Regions from separate parts of the Streptomyces sp. NPDC050416 genome, predicted to be linked through region 1. Evidence: predicted binding sites of a transcription regulator. Region 1 holds the regulator's gene; the other holds the start of a gene.
The links. Region 1 encodes HspR, which represses chaperone genes until heat shock. Its sites were predicted from a motif close to TTGAGNNNNNNNNNCTCAA; they were not measured.
Positions count from the first base shown of each region.

Region 2: a site for HspR is predicted at 3,108-3,126, ahead of lon (endopeptidase La). Genes of this name have one in related genera too.

Region 1 is NZ_JBITII010000013.1:1,356-8,679, forward strand. Features, by position in the region: gene ACIBL4_RS33095 (MraY family glycosyltransferase) at 1-910, shown strand, start outside; gene dnaK (molecular chaperone DnaK) at 1,005-2,867, shown strand; gene grpE (nucleotide exchange factor GrpE) at 2,864-3,523, shown strand; gene dnaJ (molecular chaperone DnaJ) at 3,560-4,738, shown strand; gene ACIBL4_RS33115 (heat shock protein transcriptional repressor HspR) at 4,744-5,196, shown strand; gene ACIBL4_RS33120 (sugar ABC transporter substrate-binding protein) at 5,488-6,597, shown strand; gene ACIBL4_RS33125 (DUF4288 domain-containing protein) at 6,637-7,017, shown strand; gene ACIBL4_RS33130 (LuxR C-terminal-related transcriptional regulator) at 7,193-7,324, shown strand, end outside.
Region 2 is NZ_JBITII010000002.1:50,062-57,385, reverse strand. Features, by position in the region: gene ACIBL4_RS05215 (response regulator transcription factor) at 1-526, opposite strand, end outside; gene ACIBL4_RS05210 (spermidine synthase) at 651-1,328, opposite strand; gene ACIBL4_RS05205 (rhomboid-like protein) at 1,500-2,357, shown strand; gene ACIBL4_RS05200 (GNAT family N-acetyltransferase) at 2,326-2,973, opposite strand; gene lon (endopeptidase La) at 3,149-5,563, shown strand; gene ACIBL4_RS05190 (MarR family winged helix-turn-helix transcriptional regulator) at 5,738-6,229, shown strand; gene ACIBL4_RS05185 (protein phosphatase 2C domain-containing protein) at 6,262-7,047, opposite strand.

The DNA of each region.
Region 1 (7,324 bases):
GCGGCGGCAGCGGGAGGTGCCGTTGTCCGGGGGTGTGGCCGTCGTGGTCGTCGCCGGAGCGGTGGCGGGCGTCCAGGAGTGGGGTTCGGCCGGGGGAGGGATCGGCGGGCTGCTCGTCGCCGGCGGTGCCGTCGCCCTGCTCGGGCTCGTCGGCGACGTGTGGCGGCTGCGGCGGCGGGTGCTGGCCGCCGGTACGGCTGTGGCGGCCGCGTGTGTCGTGCCGTACGCGGAGGCCGGGGTGGGGACCGGGCTGCTCGGGGTCCTGTGGGTCGTGGGAGTGACCTTCGCCTTCCGGGGGATCGATCACGCCGACGGACTCGCGGGGGCGGTCGCCGTCGTCACCGCCTTCGGGGTGGCGGCCTGTGCCGCCGTGGACGTGATGGACGGGATCGCGGCGCTGATGAGCGTGCTGGCCGCCGCGCTGACCGGGTTCCTGCTGTACAACTGGCACCCCGCGCGCGTGGCACTGGGCAGTTGCGGGTCCATGTCCGCGGGGTTCGTGATCGCCGTGGCCGCCGTGCACGTCCGCGCCGGGTTCGGCCTCGGGGAGAGCGCCGGGGTGCTGTTCGCGCTGACCGCCGTGGTGTGTGCCGACGCCGTCCTGGTGCTGTGGTCGCGGCGGCTGGGCGGGCGGGCCCTGCCGCGGAGCGGGCCGGATCATCTCGCGCACCGGCTGCGGCGGCTCGGGCTGACCGTGCCGGGGGTCACCCTGCTGCTGGGCTTCGGGGCGTTCTCCGCCGTGCTTACCGGGGTACTCGCGCACGCCGGCCGGGTCGGGAGCGACGCCCTGTGGTGGGTGGCGGGCGGGGCGCTCGTGGTGGTGTTCGCACTCTCCCGTGTACCTGTGTACGCCGATCGACGCTCAGTATCTCCGCAGGTCAGAGCCTCATTGCGTGTAAGGAACGGATAAGACTTGAGCCAGGTCGACTCAGCTCTGTTGACCGGTGGGGAGCCGTCGTGCACACTTGAGTCCGTTCCACTCAAGTCAGCTGGAGGAATCAACCATGGCACGTGCGGTCGGCATCGACCTGGGCACGACTAACTCCGTCGTCAGCGTTCTGGAGGGCGGCGAGCCCACCGTCATCACCAACGCCGAGGGCGCCAGGACCACGCCGTCCGTCGTCGCCTTCGCCAAGAACGGTGAGGTGCTCGTCGGAGAGGTGGCCAAGCGTCAGGCGGTCACCAACGTGGACCGGACCATTCGCTCGGTCAAGCGGCACATGGGTACCGACTGGAAGATCGAGCTGGACGGGAAGCCCTTCAACCCGCAGCAGATCAGCGCCTTCGTGCTCCAGAAGCTGAAGCGGGACGCCGAGTCCTACCTGGGCGAGAAGGTGACCGACGCGGTCATCACCGTCCCGGCGTACTTCAACGACTCCGAGCGCCAGGCCACCAAGGAGGCCGGTGAGATCGCCGGTCTGAACGTGCTGCGCATCGTCAACGAGCCCACCGCGGCCGCGCTGGCGTACGGCCTCGACAAGGACGACCAGACCATCCTGGTCTTCGACCTCGGTGGCGGTACGTTCGACGTCTCGCTGCTGGAGATCGGCGACGGTGTCGTCGAGGTGAAGGCCACCAACGGTGACAACCACCTCGGTGGTGACGACTGGGACCAGCGCATCGTCGACTACCTGGTCCAGCAGTTCCAGTCCGGCCACGGCGTGGACCTGGGCAAGGACAAGATGGCCCTGCAGCGTCTGCGCGAGGCCGCCGAGAAGGCGAAGATCGAGCTGTCCTCGTCCACCGAGACCTCGATCAACCTGCCCTACATCACCGCCTCCGCCGAGGGCCCCCTGCACCTCGACGAGAAGCTCACCCGCGCCCAGTTCCAGCAGCTGACCGCGGACCTCCTGGAGCGCTGCAAGACGCCGTTCCACAACGTCATCAAGGACGCCGGCATCTCCATCAGCGAGATCGACCACGTCGTCCTGGTCGGCGGCTCGACCCGTATGCCCGCCGTCGCCGAGCTCGTCAAGGAGCTGACCGGCGGCAAGGACGCCAACAAGGGCGTCAACCCGGACGAGGTCGTCGCCATCGGCGCCGCCCTCCAGGCCGGTGTCCTCAAGGGCGAGGTCAAGGACGTCCTGCTCCTCGACGTCACCCCGCTGTCCCTCGGTATCGAGACCAAGGGCGGCATCATGACCAAGCTCATCGAGCGCAACACCACGATCCCGACCAAGCGGTCCGAGATCTTCACGACGGCCGAGGACAACCAGCCGTCCGTGCAGATCCAGGTCTACCAGGGCGAGCGCGAGATCGCGGCGTACAACAAGAAGCTCGGGATGTTCGAGCTGACCGGTCTGCCCCCGGCGCCGCGCGGCGTCCCGCAGATCGAGGTCTCCTTCGACATCGACGCCAACGGCATCATGCACGTGACCGCGAAGGACCTGGGCACGGGCAAGGAGCAGAAGATGACCGTCACCGGCGGCTCCTCGCTGCCGAAGGACGAGGTCGACCGCATGCGCCAGGAGGCCGAGCAGTACGCGGAGGAGGACCACAAGCGCCGCGAGGCCGCCGAGGCCCGCAACCAGGGCGAGCAGCTCGTCTACCAGACGGAGAAGTTCCTCAAGGACAACGAGGACAAGGTCCCCGGCGACATCAAGACCGAGGTCGAGGAAGCCGTCGGTGAGCTGAAGGAGAAGCTCAAGGGCGAGGACACGGCCGAGATCCGCACCGCCACGGAGAAGGTCGCGGCCGTCTCGCAGAAGCTCGGCCAGGCGATGTACGCCGACGCGAACGCCGCGCAGGCCGCAGGCGGCGCCTCCGCCGGAGCCGGTGCGGACGCCGGTGCCGGTGAGGCCAAGGCCGACGACGACGTCGTGGACGCCGAGATCGTGGACGAGGACCGGAAGGATGGTGCCGCGTGACGGAGGAGACCCCGGGCTTCGACGAGCAGCAGCCCGACGTCCCTTCCGGCGCCACCTCCGACGACGCCGAGCCGAAGGCCGCCGACTCCCCCTCGCAGGAGGAGGGGGCGGCCCCGGCCGGGGACACGGGCCAGGACGCGGCTCTGGTGGCCCAGCTGGACCAGGCCCGCACGGCGCTGGGCGAGCGCACGGCGGACCTCCAGCGCCTCCAGGCCGAGTTCCAGAACTACCGCCGCCGGGTCGAGCGCGACCGGATCGCGGTCAAGGAGATCGCCATCGCGAACCTCCTGACCGAGCTCCTGCCCGTGCTCGACGACATCGGCCGCGCGCGTGAACACGGCGAGCTGGTCGGCGGCTTCAAGTCCGTCGCCGAGTCGCTGGAGAGCACGGCGGCCAAGATGGGGCTGCAGCAGTTCGGCAAGGAGGGCGAGCCCTTCGACCCGACGATCCACGAGGCCCTGATGCACAGCTACGCACCGGACGTCACCGAGACGACGTGCGTGGCGATTCTGCAGCCCGGGTACCGGATCGGCGAGCGCACCATCCGCCCCGCGCGGGTGGCGGTGGCCGAGCCCCAGCCGGGGGCACAGACGGTCAAGGCGGACGAGACCGCCGAAGCCGACGACAAGGAGAGCGGTGGCCCGGAAGAGGGCTGACGTCATAGCGGACGAAGGGAAGGAGGGGCGTCGAGGATGAGCACCAAGGACTTCATCGAGAAGGACTACTACAAGGTCCTCGGCGTCCCCAAGGACGCCACCGAGGCCGAGATCAAGAAGGCGTACCGGAAGCTCGCCCGCGAGTACCACCCGGACGCCAACAAGGGCAACGTCAAGGCGGAGGAGCGCTTCAAGGAGATCTCCGAGGCCAATGACATCCTCGGCGATCCCAAGAAGCGCAAGGAGTACGACGAGGCACGCGCCCTCTTCGGCAACGGCGGGTTCCGCCCCGGGCCCGGTGCGGGCGGCGGCTCCTTCAACTTCGACCTGGGCGACCTCTTCGGAGGCGCCCCGGGCGGCCAGGGAGCCGGCGGTTTCGGCGGTGGACTCGGTGACGTCTTCGGGGGCCTGTTCAACCGTGGCGGCGCGGGCGCGGGGACGCGCACGCATCCGCGGCGCGGCCAGGACATCGAGTCCGAGGTCACGCTGAGCTTCACCGAGGCGATCGAGGGCGCGACCGTCCCGCTGCGGATGTCCTCGCAGTCGCCCTGCAAGGCCTGCTCGGGCACGGGCGACAAGAACGGCACACCGCGGGTGTGCCCGACCTGCGTCGGCACCGGGCAGGTCGCCCGGGGCAGTGGCGGTGGCTTCTCGCTCACCGACCCCTGCCCGGACTGCAAGGGCCGCGGCCTGATCGCGGAGAACGCCTGCGAGGTCTGCAAGGGCAGCGGCCGGGCCAAGTCCTCGCGGACCATGCAGGTGCGCATCCCCGCGGGCGTCAGCGACGGCCAGCGGATCCGGCTGCGCGGCAAGGGAGCACCGGGCGAGCGCGGTGGCCCGGCGGGCGACCTGTACGTGGTCGTGCACGTCGACTCCCACCCGGTGTTCGGCCGCAAGGACGACAACCTCACCGTCACCGTCCCGGTGACCTTCGCCGAGGCGGCCCTGGGCGGCGAGGTCCGGGTGCCGACGCTGGGCGGCCCGCCCGTCACGCTGAAGCTGCCGCCGGGCACGCCGAACGGCCGTACGATGCGCGCCCGGGGCAAGGGCGCGGTCCGCAAGGACGGCACCCGCGGCGACCTTCTGGTCACCGTCGAGGTGAGTGTTCCGAAGGACCTGACGGGGAAGGCTCGTGACGCGCTCGAGGCGTATCGCGAGGCGACCGCGGGTGAGGATCCGCGGGCGGAGCTGTTCCAGGCCGCGAAGGGAGCATGACTCAGATGGACGGTCGTCGACGCAACCCGTATGAACTGACCGAGGAGACCCCGGTCTACGTCATCTCGGTGGCGGCCCAGCTGTCCGGCCTGCACCCGCAGACCCTGCGCCAGTACGACCGTCTGGGCCTGGTGTCCCCGGACCGCACCGCCGGCCGGGGCCGGCGCTACTCGGCCCGCGACATCGAACTGCTCCGCCAGGTGCAGCAGTTGTCGCAGGACGAGGGCATCAACCTGGCGGGCATCAAGCGCATCATCGAACTGGAGAACCAGGTCGCCGCGCTCCAGGCCCGGGTGGCCGAGCTGGAGGACGCGCTCGACGGCGCGGCGGCGGCCATGCGGCAGCGCGAGGCGGCGGTGCACGCGTCGTACCGCCGCGACCTGGTGCCGTACCAGGAGGTCCAGCAGACCAGCGCGCTGGTGGTGTGGCGGCCGAAACGGCAGCAGCAGTCGGACTGAGCCGGACTGACGCGCGTACGCCTGTGGATGGGGCCGGGAGGAGACTCCCGGCCCCTTTCGTACGCCTTGGGCTGTCTTAGGGTGTTTTCGTCGGCCCTCCTGCCGATGACCGGATGGTGCAAGTCACTTGGAGCTGATTCCGCAGAGTCTTCACAACTGCTGCGGAGCGTGGTGTTGTCATCTCGTTAAGTGGTTCCGCTTGACGCTGGGGGGCGCACCCGCGTTGGCTTTTCAGTCACATGGGCCACAAAGTGCGCCCACGTCCGAATCACACGCGAAGTGAGCTCCCGCATGCGCCGTCGTATCTCCATATCCGTGGCCGCGGCCGCGATGTCCGTCACGCTCGCCGGCTGCGGCGTGCTCAACGCGACCGGGAGCAGCGACGAGGCGAGCCCGGTCAAGGGCGACGACATCACCGTGGGCCTGCTGCTCCCGGAGAAGGCGAACACTCGGTACGAGAACTTCGACTACCCCATCATCAAGAGGAAGGTCGAGTCCCTCACCAACGACCGGGGCCGCGTCGAGTACGCCAACGCCGAGGCGAGCGCGGACACGCAGGCGGCCCAGCTGCAGCAGATGATCGACGACCGGGTCGACGTGATCCTGCTGGACGCCGTCGACTCGCACGCCATCGCCGACGAGGTGCAGAAGGCCAAGGACGCGGGCATCCCGGTCATCGCCTACGACCGGCTGGCCGAGGGCCCGATCGACGCGTACATCTCCTTCGACAACGAACTGGTCGGCGAGGTCCAGGGGCGCACCCTGCTGGAGGCGATCGGCGAGAAGGCGAGCCTCTCCGACAAGATCGTCATGATGAACGGCTCACCGACGGACCCGAACGCCAAGCAGTTCAAGGCCGGTGCGATGTCCGAGCTGAACGGCAAGGTGACGATCGCGAAGTCCTTCGACACCAAGGACTGGAAGCCGGAGAACGCCGAGGCCAACATGGCCGAGGCGATCCAGAAGATCGGCAAGGACGACATCGCCGCGGTGTACTCCGCCAACGACGGCATGGCGGGCGGCATCGTCAAGGCGCTTCAGGCCGCGGGCGTCACCGACCTGCCGCCGATCACCGGCCAGGACGCGGAGCTCCCGGCGGTGCAGCGGATCATCGCCGGTGACCAGTACATGAGCGTGTACAAGTCGTACCCGCAGGAGGCCGAGAACGCGGCGGAGATGGCCGTGGCCAAGGTCCAGGGCCGCGACATTCAGTTCGCCGCCCTCACCCGCGACAAGGTCGACAGCCCCACCCACAAGGGCATCCCCGCCCAGCTCGTGCCGGTGGTAGCCCTGACCAAGGAGAACATCAAGGACACGGTGGTCGCGGACGACGTCTACAAGCTGTCGGACATCTGCACGGCGAAGTATGAGGCGGCTTGCGAGGCGATCGGACTGAAGTAGGCGGGCCCACGGGGGACCGACATGCGGACAGGAGCGAGCGTGACCGACCGGACCGGTGCCGACCAGCCGGCCCCGCAGCCCTACATCGCCCTGGTGGTGATGGAGGCGACCACATCGTCCCCGGCCGCAGCCGGGACAGAGGAGCAGCCCCTGTACCAGGAGAACATCGTCCTGGTGCACGCGGCCGACGAGCGGTCCGCCCGAGAGCGGGTCGAGCGGCGGGCGCGCGAGGCGGAGACGAGCTACGTGAACGACCGGCAGGAGACGGTCACCTGGCGGCTCCGGGCGATCGTCGACGTGAAGGAGGCCGAGGACCCCGATCTCGGCCGTGACGCCGACCTGTACACGCGTCACTTCCGTGACTGGGCGGCCTACGAACGGGTGGAGTCACTGCTCACGCGCGACGGCGACGGCGCCTAGCCGCGCCCAGCCGCTTCTGGGACCGCAGCGTCCGTGCCGAGGCCGGGGCGCTCATCGAAGTGCCGGGCCTGGAGGAAACGGAACGCTGCCGCGGTGGAGCCGTGTTGCGGAGCAGGGGCAGGCCGCGCATAGTTGCCGCTGCGGCAAGGCGGCGAAACCGGGGGTGGGACGGGCGATGGCCGGGCACGGGGCGGAGGAGCATCCACACGGTGCCGACCGACTGTGCGAGGCCGGGGATCGCGTGTATTCCCGGGCCGTACGGCGGGGCCGCGTGCCGCGCCGGGACGCGGATCCGGTGCCCTGTCTG
Region 2 (7,324 bases), on a different contig from region 1:
TGAGGTGAACATCCTCACTGCGCACCCGGACCCGGCGCTGCGCGTGGTCGATCTCCAGCTCGCCGAGGCGCAGGATGCCGCTGCGCGGCGTCGCGGCGGCCAGGGCGGCCCGCTCCACGCGGCGCAGCAGCACGTGCACGCGCGCCGCCAGCTCCCGCATCGAGAACGGCTTCGTCATGTAGTCGTCGGCGCCGACGCCGAGCCCGACCAGCATGTCGGTCTCGTCGTCGCGCGCGGTGAGCATCATCACCGGCACCGGCCGGGCGGCCTGCACACGGCGGCAGACCTCCAGACCGTCGAAACCGGGCAGCATGATGTCGAGGATCAGCAGGTCGGGCTGCCAGGCCTCGGCCGTGTCGACGGCGGCCGGACCGTCACCCGCTGTTTGCACGAGGAATCCCTCGGCTCGCAGGCGGGTCGCGATGGCGTCCACGATCGTGGCGTCGTCCTCGACGACGAGAACCCGGCGCTGTGCGCCCGGTGTAGCCGTCGCCGAACCGTTGTGGGAGGTGTGTGTCTGCTCCATCGCCCGCCCCTGGGGTGTGCTTTCCGGAATCAGTGGGGTGATTCCTCGGTCTGCGCATGGTTGCGATTGACGCTTGAATGATCGGCGTCAGAGGAGCAGCGTACGGGGAGTCAGCACACCTTTGCTATCCAGGGCTGATGCCGAGGTGTACGACGTCCGGAACGCCCCGGGCAACCGGGATCTCTTCGGTACGCACCTGTTGGAACCCGACATTCCGCAGGGTTTCTTCGAATTCCGGGGAGGGCTGGGCGGACCAGACCGCGAGCACCCCGCCGGGCCTCAACACCCGTACACAGCTTGCCAGTCCGGCCTCTCCGTAGAGAATTTCGTTGCCCTCCGTGACGGTCCAGCCGGGTCCGTTGTCGATGTCGAGGCACAGGGCGTCGTACGTGTCGGATGTCTCATTGACGTAGGCCACGAGATCCGCTTCGACGATTTCCGTGCGGGGGTCGGCGAGGGCCTCGGCGGAGAAGGGGGAGAGCGGGCCGTCGCGATGCCATTCGACAATCGCGCGCTCGCGTTCCACGACCGTGATCCCTCCCCAGCGCGGGTTCGCCGCCGCGTGGGCGAGGGAGAAGCCGACGCCGAGGCCGCCGATCAGCACCTCCGGGCGGTCCCGGCCGGTCAGGGCGTCCAGGGCCGCGTCGACCAGCCGCCGTTCCGAGCGGCCGTCGGAGGTGTCCATCAGGAAGCAGCCGTTCGCGATGATCTCCAGCCGGCCGCCGTGCCGTCGCAGCACGACCTCGCCGTGCGGACCCTCGCGACGGTCCAGCACGAGGGGGGTGTCGTTCGAGGTGGGCATCCCAGCATCCTGGCAGGTGAGGGGCGTCCGGCGCCAAGCATTACGGACGGGCCGGCAGGGGACGCCGTGCGCTGCTGTCAGGTTGCTGTGAATCGGGTCTCGCGTGGCGCCCGTCACAGACAGGGAGCGAAGGTGCGCGAAGTGTGGGACATGACGGAAGGAGTGCCCGCCGTGGACCGCACCACGCCGGCCGACGAGACGGCCACGCCGACGCCTTCGGACGCGCCCGTTCCCGACGTGCCGGCCCTGCTGGACGGGGTGCCGCGGCAGCGGGCCGGCGGCCGGGTGCCGTGCGGAAGCGCGGGCCCGGACGTGCGGGAGCCCACCGCGGTGGAGAAACCACCCCGGCCCCGGCTCCGGATACCGCGGCTGTGGCGGCTGCTCCCCACTCCCACGGGCACGCCGTTCACGTTCGGGTACGGGGTCGTCCTCTGCCTGACCTCGCTGTTCTCCGCGTACGCGGACCCCGCCCTGGTGCACGCCCTGCTCCAGGGCTCCAGTACGGATGTGGCGCACCTGGTGCGGACGCCGGAACTGGTGCTGGTCGGCAGCGCGCTGTGGCTCGCGGGCGGGGTGGCCTCGCCGTTCGCGATCGGGTTCGTGCTCGTGCTGACCGCGCTGGAACGGCGGATCGGCGGCCTGCGCACGGCCGCTGTCTTCCTGCTCGGGCACGTCCTCGCGACCCTGGCGACCGAGGTCCCGGTCGGGCTCGCCGTGCTGGCCGGGCAGCTCCCCGAGAGCTCGCTGCACCGCCTCGACTACGGCGTCAGCTTCGGCGTCGCCGCCGGCACCGGCGCCCTGGCCGGACTGCTGCCGCTCTGGCTGCGCGTGCCTCTGCTGGCCGGCTTCGGCGGGATGCTGCTCCAGGACCTGCTCGCCCTCACCGACCCGTTGACGAACTGGGGGCATCTGATCGCCCTGGCCATCGGCATCGCGACCTGGCCGGTGCTCCGGCGGTGGCGGGGGAGGCGTGCCCACTCCGAGAAGGCAAAGCCGTTCAGGTCCGCGGGCAGTGCTTCGCGCTGGTGAGCACGGCCGCCACCTCCCATCCCAGCGCCTCGTACAGCCCTCGCCCCGCGGGCGTACCGGCGAGCACACCGGTGTGCGCCCCCTGCCGAACGGCCGCGCTCTGCAACGTCCGCATGACGAGGCTGCCGAGTCCCTTGCGGCGATGCTCCGGCGCCGTCTCGATCTGGTCGGCGACGGCTGTGACGCCGGTCGGGGCGATCTGCCCGCGCGCCGCCAGTGAACCGTCCGGCGCGGCCACCATCACGCGCGTCACTCCGCCGCGCGACCAGCTGCGCAGCCGGTAGCCGTCGGGCACGTCCGGAACGTCCGCCGAGGTCAGCGGGACGGTCATCAGGTAGCCGGGCTCGGGGTCGATCCACCAGCTGTCGTCCAGCCAGCCGGCGACCACGGACGGGTCCCGGAAGGCCTTCAGCCAGACCCCGGCTCCGGTCACCGCGCCGGCCACCTTGCGGACAGCCGTCTCGTCGAGGTCGTCGCCGGTCGCGCCGAACACATGCCGGGTGACGTGTCCGTTCGTCCCCACGTCGATCGTGCAGCCCCACGGCTCGGTCACGGGCGGGGCGGCCCCGCGCGACACGATCCACCCGTCCACCCACGCCTGCACGGTCCTGTCCACGCCACCCCTAGGTAATAGGCGATCGCCGTATTGGTCTGTTACGTCGCCGACTCTACGGCCCCGATCGCCCCTGGCGTCACGGTCGATCGCTCACAGCGAACGGCGGGTGGGGAACATCCGGCGGCTCCCGAGCATTGAGTCGGCATAGCTCAACTTGACTGCCGAAGGGGAGATCATGGCTTCGACGTCCACACCGCTCACCCTGCCCGTGCTGCCGCTCGACGACGAGGTCGTCCTGCCCGGGATGGTGGTCCCGCTGGACCTGAGCGACTCCGAGGTCCGTGCCGCGGTGGAGGCCGCCCAGGCCGCCGCTCGGACAACACCCGGAAAGCCCCGGGTACTCCTGGTGCCGCGCATCGACGGCACCTACGCCGGCACCGGTGTCCTCGGCACCGTCGAGCAGGTGGGCCGGCTGGCCGACGGCGATCCGGGCGCGCTGATCCGCGGCCGGGGCCGGGTGAAGATCGGTGCGGGGACCACGGGTCCCGGCGCGGCCCTCTGGGTCGAGGGCACCAGCGTCGACGAATCCGTCCCGGAGCCGCTGCCCGGGCAGGTCACCGAACTGGTCAAGGAGTACAAGGCCCTCGCCACCGCCTGGCTGCGCAAGCGCGGCGCCTGGCAGGTCGTCGACCGGGTGCAGGCCATCGACGACGTCTCGGCGCTCGCCGACAACTCCGGCTACTCGCCGTTCCTGACCACCGACCAGAAGGTCGAGCTGCTGGAGACCGCCGACCCGGTGGCCCGGCTGAAGCTCGCCACCCAGCAGCTGCGCGACCACCTCGCCGAGCAGGACGTGGCCGAGTCCATCGCCAAGGACGTCCAGGAGGGCGTCGACAAGCAGCAGCGCGAGTTCCTGCTGCGGCGCCAGCTCGAAGCGGTCCGCAAGGAGCTGCGCGAGCTGAACGGCGAGCAGGAGGGCGAGGAGTCCGACGACTACCGCTCCCGGGTGGAGGCCGCCGACCTGCCCGAGAAGGTCCGGGAGGCCGCGCTCAAGGAGGTCGACAAGCTGGAGCGGTCCTCCGACCAGTCGCCCGAGGGCTCCTGGATCCGCACCTGGCTCGACACGGTCCTGGAGATGCCGTGGAACGAGCGCACCGAGGACGCCTACGACATCCAGGGCGCCCAGACCGTCCTCGACGCCGAGCACTCCGGTCTGCAGGACGTGAAGGAGCGGATCACCGAGTACCTGGCGGTGCGCAAGCGGCGTACCGAGCGGGGACTGGGCGTGGTCGGCGGGCGGCGCGGCGGTGCCGTACTCGCGCTCGTGGGGCCGCCCGGCGTCGGCAAGACCAGCCTGGGCGAGTCCGTCGCCCACGCGATGGGGCGCAAGTTCGTCCGCGTCGCCCTCGGCGGTGTGCGCGACGAGGCCGAGATCCGCGGTCACCGCCGTACGTACGTCGGTGCCCTGCCCGGCCGGATCGTCCGCGCCATCAAGGAGGCCGGGTCGATGAACCCGGTCGTGCTGCTCGACGAGATCGACAAGGTGGGCTCGGACTTCCGGGGCGACCCGGCCGCGGCCCTGCTCGAAGTGCTCGACCCGGCACAGAACCACACCTTCCGGGACCACTACCTGGAGGTCGAGCTGGACCTGTCGGACGTGGTCTTCCTCGCGACCGCCAACGTCCTGGAGGCGATCCCGGAGGCGCTGGCCGACCGGATGGAGATCGTCCGCCTGGACGGCTACACCGAGGACGAGAAGGTCGTCATCGCCCGCGACCACCTGCTCCCGCGCCAGCTGGAGCGGGCCGGGCTCGACAAGGACGAGGTGGCCATCGACGAGGGCGCGCTGCGCAAGCTCGCCGGCGAGTACACGCGCGAGGCGGGCGTGCGCAACCTGGAGCGGTCGATCGCACGGCTGCTGCGCAAGGTCGCGGCCCAGCACGAACTGGGTGAGCGGGAGCTGCCGTTCACCGTCCGGGACGAGGACCTGCGCTCGCTGATCGGGCGGCCGCACCATGTGCCCGAGTCCGCCCAGGACCCGGCCGAGCGCCGGACGTCCGTGCCGGGCGTGGCGACGGGCCTGGCGGTGACGGGCGCAGGCGGTGACGTGCTGTACGTCGAGGCGTCGCTGGCCGACCCGGAGACGGGCGCGGCCGGGCTGACCCTCACCGGTCAGCTGGGGGACGTGATGAAGGAGTCCGCGCAGATCGCGCTGAGCTTCCTGCGCTCCCGCGGTGCCGAGCTGGAACTGCCGGTGGGCGATCTGAAGGACCGGGGCGTGCACATCCACTTCCCGGCGGGCGCGGTCCCCAAGGACGGCCCCAGCGCCGGCGTCACGATGACCACGGCCCTCGCCTCGCTCCTGTCCGGCCGACTGGTCCGCACGGACGTGGCGATGACCGGCGAGGTCTCGCTGACCGGCCGGGTCCTGCCGATCGGCGGCGTGAAGCAGAAGCTGCTGGCCGCCCACCGCGCCGGGGTCACCACCGTGATCATCCCCAAGCGCAACGAACCCGACCTGGACGACGTCCCGGCGGAGGTGCTGGACAAGCTCGACGTCCACACCGTCACCGACGTCCGCCAGGTCTTGGAGCTGGCGCTCGCGCCCGCCACGGCGGATGCGGCGCCGGAGGTTCCGGTGGCCGCGTGACGGAGGTCATCGGATGAGGGAAGGCCCGGGTCCCGTGAGGGAGGCCCGGGCCTTCACCCTGGGGCGGCCCTGTGGACGCACACCCCGTGACCTGCGGAATACTTGCCGAACTGCGGCGACGGCCGCGGAGGGCGGAAAATGCAGGTAGCGGGCGACGACCGAGGCGGGGCTCACGTGCACGAGGACGGCAACGACGACGGACACCGGGACCCCTCCCTGGCCGGAACCGGTGTGGATCAGACTGCCTTTCTGGCGCTGGAGCGGGAGCTGACCGTGCTGCTGCGGCGGGCCCGGGCCAGCCAGGGCGAGATGGCCCGCGAGGTCCACCCCGACCTGGAGTCGTCCGCGTACGGCCTGCTCGTGCGGCTGGACGAGTGCGGCAAGCAGCGGGCCACCGAGCTCGCCGCCTACATCGGCGTCGGCAAGGCCACGATGTCCCGCCAGCTGCGCGCCCTGGAGGACCTGGGCCTGATCGCCCGCGAGCCGGACCCCGCCGACGGACGCGCCTGGCTGGTCGCCCTCACGCAGGAGGGCCAGGACCGGGTCCGCCGGGTGCGCGAGGCCCGCCGCGCCCGTTACGCCGGCCGCCTGGCCGACTGGGACACCCACGAGGTCACGGAACTGGCCCGGCTGCTGCACCAGCTCAACCGGGGCATGGAGAAGTAGGGGAGAAGTAGCACGCACCCGCTCCAGGGTGTCTAGAACTCGGCGTACACGACCGTCGCGTCGTCGTGCGCCTTGCCCCGGCCCAGGAGCGACCTGGCCGAATCCGCCCGCTCCAGCATCCGCACCCGGTCCACCAGCGCCTGCGGTCCCTCCTTGCGCAGGAGGCGGAAGCACTCCGTCCAGTCGCCCTCCTCGAACCGCTCCACCCAGCGGGCGGCGCCGTCCGTCAGCGCGGCCAGGGCACGCACCTCGCGCCGGGGCAGGGTGCCGGTCACCGCGCGCCGGGCCACCGAGGGATCGGCCGCCGCGGTGAAGAAGCCGCCCTCCCGGTTGCGGAAGGTGGAGTCCACCAGCGCGTCCGTGGCCAGGGCCGAGCGGGGGAGCAGGGCCAGCCGGTCGTCCAGCAAGGGCGTCACCACACCGTCCGGGGACTCCACCAGGAGCGCCGAGTCCGACAGGACCAGGTACTCCACCGCCTCCGGAGACCAGCGGGCCACGGCCACCGTGGCCTGAGGGGTGCGGGGGTGAGAAAGGTCACAGGTTGAGGCGTGTGCCTCGGCGGTACGCGCGATGGCGCGGGACAAGACGTCGACCAGAGGAACATCCGGGAGTGAAACGGTCAGTTCGGTCAGGGCTCCGCCGAGGCGCGCGGTGAACCAGGGGACGGAATGCAGACAACCCGTCCCGCCCTTCGGTGGTGTGACACCGTCCAGGACGACGACCGAACCGCCCTGTCCGGAGGCCGGTAGTCCGACACTGGCGAAGTCCTCGTTGGGGCGGTCCGCGTCTCCCGGTTCCGAGGCGAGTTCAGTACGCATCCAGCCAGTCTGCACGAGCCCTTCACAAGGTCCGCAAAACGCTGGCAATGATTGCCGTACCGGTGCGGTCATGCAGGTCAGGCGCCCCGTTTGGGCTGGAATGATTTGTTCCGGGAAGGCGTGGTGGCGAATACTGCCACCGCCCGCGCACGGCGTCCAACCGGCCTGCCGCGCAGGGCCGCTGCAAGGGCCAGCGGAACTTGCCCCCCAACTCCCCTCCGGGGTTCACTCCTTCGGGTGGCGGGTCAGGTGATGCACGTGCGCTGCCCACCGGCGC